Regions from separate parts of the Mesorhizobium sp. M1004 genome, predicted to be linked through region 3. Evidence: riboswitches for the same ligand, from Rfam matches in the RefSeq annotation. Region 3 holds a riboswitch; each other region holds the start of a gene.
The links. A riboswitch is a leader RNA that binds a small molecule or an ion and turns the genes downstream of it on or off. The one in region 3 is predicted to bind thiamine pyrophosphate.

Region 1: another riboswitch for thiamine pyrophosphate. It lies ahead of thiC (phosphomethylpyrimidine synthase ThiC); the one in region 3 lies ahead of NKH54_RS15815 (YkoF family thiamine/hydroxymethylpyrimidine-binding protein).
Region 2: another riboswitch for thiamine pyrophosphate. It lies ahead of thiB (thiamine ABC transporter substrate binding subunit); the one in region 3 lies ahead of NKH54_RS15815 (YkoF family thiamine/hydroxymethylpyrimidine-binding protein).

Annotation. Positions count from the first base shown of each region.
Region 1 covers NZ_JAMYNB010000015.1:101,395-103,653, reverse strand. Annotated here, with positions in the region: gene NKH54_RS26730 (ATP-grasp domain-containing protein) at 1-470, shown strand, start outside; TPP riboswitch at 694-810, shown strand; gene thiC (phosphomethylpyrimidine synthase ThiC) at 914-2,259, shown strand, end outside.
Region 2 covers NZ_JAMYNB010000003.1:115,499-117,757, reverse strand. Annotated here, with positions in the region: gene thiB (thiamine ABC transporter substrate binding subunit) at 121-1,128, opposite strand; TPP riboswitch at 1,172-1,286, opposite strand; gene NKH54_RS07465 (thiamine diphosphokinase) at 1,449-2,108, shown strand; gene NKH54_RS07460 (ABC-F family ATP-binding cassette domain-containing protein) at 2,110-2,259, shown strand, end outside.
Region 3 covers NZ_JAMYNB010000006.1:385,322-387,580, forward strand. Annotated here, with positions in the region: gene NKH54_RS15810 (ABC transporter permease) at 1-455, opposite strand, end outside; gene NKH54_RS15815 (YkoF family thiamine/hydroxymethylpyrimidine-binding protein) at 711-1,319, opposite strand; TPP riboswitch at 1,310-1,422, opposite strand; partial or broken gene NKH54_RS15820 (GSU2403 family nucleotidyltransferase fold protein) at 1,626-2,015, shown strand.

The DNA of each region.
Region 1 (2,259 bases), on a different contig from region 3:
TTGAAGTCAATCCGCGTCTTAGTGGCGCGCCCGACCCTCAACTGGTCCAGTTAGCTTACGGTGTCGACCTCGTCACCGAGCACATCAAGCTTGTCATTGGCGAGGAATGGGATCTGCGCAAAAAGCATTCGCATACTGCGGCCGCGCGATTCCTGCTTCCTGATCAAGATGGCACCCTGGACTGGATTGGTGGCGACACTCAGGCAGCTGCTATATCAGGTGTGGCCGAGGTCAAATTGAATGTTGAACCCAAGACACCGATCGTCAGGAAGGGGGATTTCCGAGACTGGATTGGACATGTCATTGCCACTTCGCCCAGCCGTGCTGAAACCGAGGGCGCCCTTCAGCGAGCCGTCGACTTGATCGATTGGTCGATCACCCCTTTTCCGGCGACAATAGGAGGTGATCGAGAGCACGATGTTTGTGGGGCGTTCGGGCGGCCCACCAGTTCTGTTCCGATCAGGCATTGACGGCTTAAGATCCTTGAAACGCAGCAGTTCCGTCTACGTCAATGTCACACCAAGTTTGACGAGGCAAATGCAGCTTTGGCCACACCTGCCCTATCTCCCGCGGAACTTCTCCGCGACCCGTGGCGAGGCCGTCGGCCCAATTTGGGCCCAATTTGATTGCCGCCCACCGCCGCCGCAGGACGAACATGCGCTTGACAAGACAACCCCGGCCCGTTCAACTTGAGGCATTCACCAGGGGAGTCCCGGCAAGGGGCTGAGATACTGCTGGCTTTCGCGGCGCAGTGACCCGTTGAACCTGATCCAGTTCATACTGGCGTAGGGACGGTGCAAGCGCTTTGCGGGAGTTTACGCCCGAGGTCCTGTTTCGGCAGGTCGACAGAAGCGTCTTTTCATCCTTCCGGCACAGAACTGGGTCTCCAATGCATGAGCAAAGGAGCCTCAAGATGAATGCCCTTACCCCCGCCGTGTCGACGGGACCGCTGCCCGCCTCGCGGAAGATCCACAAGCCCGGCACCATCCACTTGCAGATCAAAGTGCCGATGCGCGAAATCGCCGTCCATCCGACAGCCGGCGAACCGCCCGTTACCGTCTACGATCCGTCGGGCCCCTATACCGATCCGGCTGTCGAAACCAGCATTGAAAAAGGCCTGGCCCGGCTTCGCCACGAATGGATCTTGGCCCGCGGCGATGTCGAGGACTGTGACGGCCGCCATGCCCGGCCGGAGGACAACGGCTTCGCGACGGGCGAACGCCTGACGCCGGAATTTCCCATCCGCCACCGACCGCTCAGGGCCAAAGCAGGCAAGGCGGTGACGCAGCTTGCCTACGCGCGCGCCGGCATCATCACACCCGAAATGGAGTTCGTCGCCATTCGCGAGAACCTTGGTCGCGAGATCCTGCACGGCAAGCTTGAGCGCGACGGCGAGGCTTTCGGCGCGACACTGCCCGATTTCGTCACGCCCGAATTCGTGCGTGACGAGGTGGCGCGCGGACGGGCGATCATCCCCGCCAACATCAACCATCCCGAGAGCGAGCCAATGATCATCGGCCGCAATTTCCTGGTCAAGATCAACGCCAATATCGGCAATTCCGCTGTCACCTCCTCGATGGCCGAAGAGGTTGAAAAGATGGTGTGGGCGATCCGCTGGGGCGCCGATACGGTGATGGACCTGTCGACCGGCCGCAACATCCACAACATCCGCGACTGGATCATGCGCAACGCGCCGGTGCCGATCGGCACGGTGCCGCTCTACCAGGCGCTCGAAAAGGTCGGCGGCATTGCCGAGGATCTGACCTGGGAGGTCTACCGCGACACGCTGATCGAACAGGCCGAGCAAGGCGTCGACTATTTCACCATCCACGCCGGCGTGCGGCTGCATTATATCCCGCTGACCGTTGACCGGGTCACGGGCATCGTCTCGCGCGGCGGCTCGATCATGGCAAAATGGTGCCTGCACCATCACCGGGAAAGCTTCCTCTACGAGCACTTCGCCGAGATCTGCGACATCGCCAGAGCCTACGACGTCTCCTTCTCGCTCGGCGACGGCCTTCGTCCGGGCTCGATCGCCGATGCCAACGACGCGGCGCAATTTGCCGAGCTGGAAACGCTTGGCGAGCTGACGCAGATCGCCTGGGCGAAGGATTGCCAGGTGATGATCGAAGGGCCCGGCCACGTGCCGATGCACAAGATCAAGCAGAACATGGACAAGCAGCTCGCCGTCTGCGGCGAGGCGCCGTTCTATACGCTTGGCCCGCTGACGACCGACATCGCGCCGGGCTACGACCACAT
Region 2 (2,259 bases), on a different contig from region 3:
GCAGCTTCGGAGATTGGCGAAAGTCAACGTAAAGGCCAATCTCCCCCCTCGTGGGGGAGATGTCCGGCAGGACAGAGGGGGGCGCCGTAGAGCACTCATCTTTTGACTATACAGCCAAATCTACTTGCTCATCACCGCCAGCCATTCATCCACCCAGGCCTTGCGATTTGCCGCGACCTCTTCCGGGCTGAACAGCAAGGTCTTCGCCGGCTTGACCAGCCTATCAAAAGCCGGATTGAGCGGCTTGTCGGTTTTCCCGGCCGGGAACATCCAGTTGGTCTCCGGAATGACATCCTGGAATTTCGGCCCGGTCATGAAGGCCAGGAACTTCGCCGCCAGCGGATTCTTCGCGCCCGTGGTGGTGATGCCGGCGACCTCGATTTGCAGATACTCGCCTTCCTCGAACGAGGCCGCCTGGTAGCGCCCGGTGTTCTCGGCCACCATGTGGTAGGCCGGCGACGTCGTATAGGAAAGCACCATCGGCGCCTCGCCCTTGGTGAACAGGCCGTAGGCCTCGCTCCAGCCCGGCGTCACCGTCAGCACTTTGCCCTTGAGTTTCGCCCAGGCTTCCGGCGCCTTGTCGCCATAGACCGACTTGACCCACAGCAGCAGGCCGAGGCCCGGCGTCGACGTCCTCGGATCCTGGATGACGATCTTGTCGGCGGCATCGCCCTCGACCAGTTCCTTCAGGCTCTTCGGTGGGCTCTTCAGCTTTTCGGTGTCGTAGACGACGGCGAAATAACCATAATCATAGGGCACGAAAGTGTCGTCGCTCCAGCCGCCCGGCACGTTGTTTTCAGCCACCGCGCCATGTGGGACAAACAGGCCGGAAGCCTTGGCTTCCGCGGTGAGGTTGGTGTCGAGACCAAGCACGATATCGGCCTTGGTCGAGGCACCTTCGAGCTTGACGCGGTTGAGCAGCGCGACGCCGTCGGCCACCGAGACGAAGTCGACGCTGCAGCCGCACTCGGCCTCGAATTCCTTCTTCACCTGGGGGCCCGGACCCCAGTCGGCAGTGAAACTCTCATAGGTATAGATCGTGAGTTTTTCCTGCGCGGACGCAGAGCTTGCCAGTAGCGAAACAGCAAGCCCCAGCGCTGGGACAAGACGGGACAAAAACATGCGCATCGGCGCCTCCTTCATTCGTGTTGAAAGGAATTGAGGCGTCGGGCTGTCCGAAGCGTCTAATCCCTCCGCCGGTACAAACCGGATCAGGTTCAGCGGGTTGGCGAGACTGCCTCTCAGCCGGTCCGCGAAGATCGCGTCCGGCACCCCGTTAGAGCGTTTCGACACATAGGCCCGGCCAAGGTGCCACGCAAGTGGAAGTTTGCCCGAGCATGATCCCGGAAAGTGGAATCCGTTTCCGGAAAAAGATCATGCTCCAACAAAGCGTGACGGTGCCGCTCGGCCTTCCGTTTCGTCGGCGGGGCTGGTAAGGGCCAGCGGATATGAGCACATTCACCATCCTGCTTGGCGGCGATCTCGTCCGCACGCCGCGGCTCGACCGCCAGGTCGCGGGCACGCGCGTCATCGCCGCCGACGCCGGCATCGGTCATGCCCGCCTGCTCGGCGTGATGCCGGAGCTGTGGGTCGGCGATTTCGATTCCGTGCCGGCGGACCTGCCTGCCGATCTCGCCGCCGTGCCGCGGGAGGTGTTTCCTCCCGAAAAGGACAAGACCGATGGCGAACTGGCGATCGCGGCGGCATTGGAACGCGGCGCCACCAGCCTGGTGCTGGCCGGCGCTTTCGGCGGCAAGCGCGCCGACCACGCCTTCCTCCATCTGGCGCTCAGCCTGCGGCTGGCCGAGGCCGGCACAAAATTGCTGTTGACCAGCGGAGCGCAGGAAGGCGCCCCTCTGCTGCCTGGCAAGGCCGGCTTCGACTATGCCGACGGAACGCTGTTTTCGGTGCTCGGCTTTTCCGATCTTTCGGGCCTCACCGTGTCCGGCGCGAAGTGGCCGCTCGACCATGTCGAGGTCGTGTTCGGCTCGTCGCTGACCATCTCGAACGAGGTCAAGTCCAACACGACCGGGGGCGGCCTCGAAATCGCGCTCGGCCATGGCCGCGCGCTGCTGCTCGCCCACCCCTACCCCTTGCCTGAAAGCTGACATGGCCCCGCCCCTTCTCAACCTCGACGGCATAAGACTGACCTTTGGCGGCACGCCGCTGCTCGATGGCGCCGAACTGACGGCGTCCGCCGGTGACAAGATCGCGCTCGTCGGCCGCAACGGCTCCGGCAAGTCGACGCTCCTGAAGATT
Region 3 (2,259 bases):
ACCAGCGCGACCATCATCGGGAAGAAGGTGACGAGCGCCACAAGCAGGATCTTTGGCATCAGCCCGAAGCCGAACCACAGCACGATGAGCGGCGCGATCGCGACCAGCGGCAAGGTCTGGCTGACGATCAGCAGCGGAAACAGCGCGCGGCGCAGCGGGGCCCAGAAATCGACCAGCGCCGAAAACACGAAGGCAGCGACCAACGAGCAGGCGAAGCCGGCTGATGTGGCGCGGATGGTGGGCAGCGTGTTGTCGGCCAGGGCGGCGCGATGCTCCCAGGCCTGCTGCAGCACGCGCGACGGCGCCGGCAGCACGGTGGGGGCGACACCGCCATAGCGGGCGTAGAGCTCCCAGGCCGCGAGGAGCAGGGCGAAGGCGAAGGCGGCGGGGATGGTCTTGGCGATGCCGGCGGCTAATCTCCCCCCTCGAGGGGGAGATGTCGCCGAAGGCGACAGAGGGGGTCGTCTCGCATAGAGCGCCCACGCCTTGCCGATGCGAAAAGGACGTCGGCGCTCCACGCGCTGGGACCCCCTCTGGCCTGCCAGCCATCTCCCGCTCGAGGGGGGAGATTCGTGGGCATCGCGGTCTTCGCCAATCGCCAATGGCTCCCCTCCTCTTTGTGCTGAGGGGTCAGAGGCATCTCCTCCACGCAATGGGTCAGATAAACCAGCCACGGCAATATCCTCAAGGAACGACGCTTGAGCCGCGGCTCAGACGGCGCTCGGGCTGTTCGCCGAGATCGTGATGTCGAGGGTGACGTGGCCGGCGCCGGGGCCGAAGCGGCAGAAGGCCTCGTTGAGCGTGGCAAACACGGCACCGGCATCGCCACGCAATTTGGTGCAGAAGTTCTTTGAGCGCTCAAAGACGCCGGACTGTTTCAGGAAATCGATGCAGCCGTAGATCTCGTCCATATGGTCGCCCGTGCCCATAACGTAGAGCGAGAACTGCGCCGCCGCCGGCTGGCCGGTCGACGGCGTGGCCTGGACAGCGCGGATCGCGGCGATCTTGCGCTCGTCCAGCGGAATGGCGGGGCCGCCGGTCTCGTCGGAGCGGCAGATCGGATCGTCGGGCTCGCCCGGACAGCCGCGCGAGACCGCCGCCGAAAGCACGCAGTGCTTGCCGCTTTTGGCCGCCGCGACGAACAGGTCGCGCATGGCGGGAAACAGCACCTCGGGCGGCCCGACCATAAGCGTCGAGATGTCGTCGATCTCGATCCGCAGCCGGTCGCGCCACGGATCGAGCGCGCCGAGCGCGCCAAGGATGACGCCGACGAAATCGTCGGTCATGGGATAAAGGGAAATCTGTGCGCCTGAAAACATCGCCCGCCTCGCTCCGCTGGTATTATCCAGATCAGCTTTAGGGTCCGAAGGCTTGCCGCCCTCATCTCAGCCCCGACCATACGGAGCACCCCTGTGGATGAGCGGGTTAAAGCACCGTTCGCGGCATTGGGGAAGCCGTTTGTTGAGGCACTGCGGCAAAGTGTTTTGGGCCAGACGTGCCGGGCGCCCCGGGCGTTAACAGACGACTCGTTGCGTTATAAGGTTTCCACGAACTTCTTATAACTGCGTTGAAATTCAAGCTGATAAACGTAATTATAAGAAAACGGCAGAGACTCCGCGCAGCCCTTACGGTTTCTGGATTTCCTTATCCGCGACCCCATCCGGACTGTGCTCCTGCATCGCTCGGGCTTGCCTGTGCTGGTCCCCTCGCCCCAGCGCTACGCCATCCACAAGCTGATCGTCGCCTCGCGACGCGGGCCGAGCGCTGGCGCCAAGCGGGAGAAGGATCTCCATCAAGCGCGCCTGCTGACCCAAGCGCTCGAAGCCACGCGTCGCCAGGACGACCTTGCCTTCGCCTTCATGGAAGCGTGGGACAAGGGCGAAAACTGGCGCGAGACGATCCGGCGCGGCCTGAACCTGTTCGACGCCGACACGAGGGAAACAGTCAACACCATCCTGGGAAAATCCCTCCGCGAAATTGGTGCGAGTCCTGAAGGATTCACGATACGTGATTAGCTGAAGCGACCGCTGCTATATTCATTGTCATCGTCCCAACTGTACGAAATTGGCTTGACGCTCATTCGTACATAAAGTACGATATCTCTTTTCGCAGAGAGGAATGTCCTTGAGCACAGCGAACCATGTTGCCTTCGCCGATCTCTCTCGTCCTTTGCCGTCATCTCCGTCGTTGCCGCCGCCTTTATTGCCGCCCCCTTTGTTGCCCTTGTCATTCGATCAGTGCCAACGCCTCGCCGGGGCC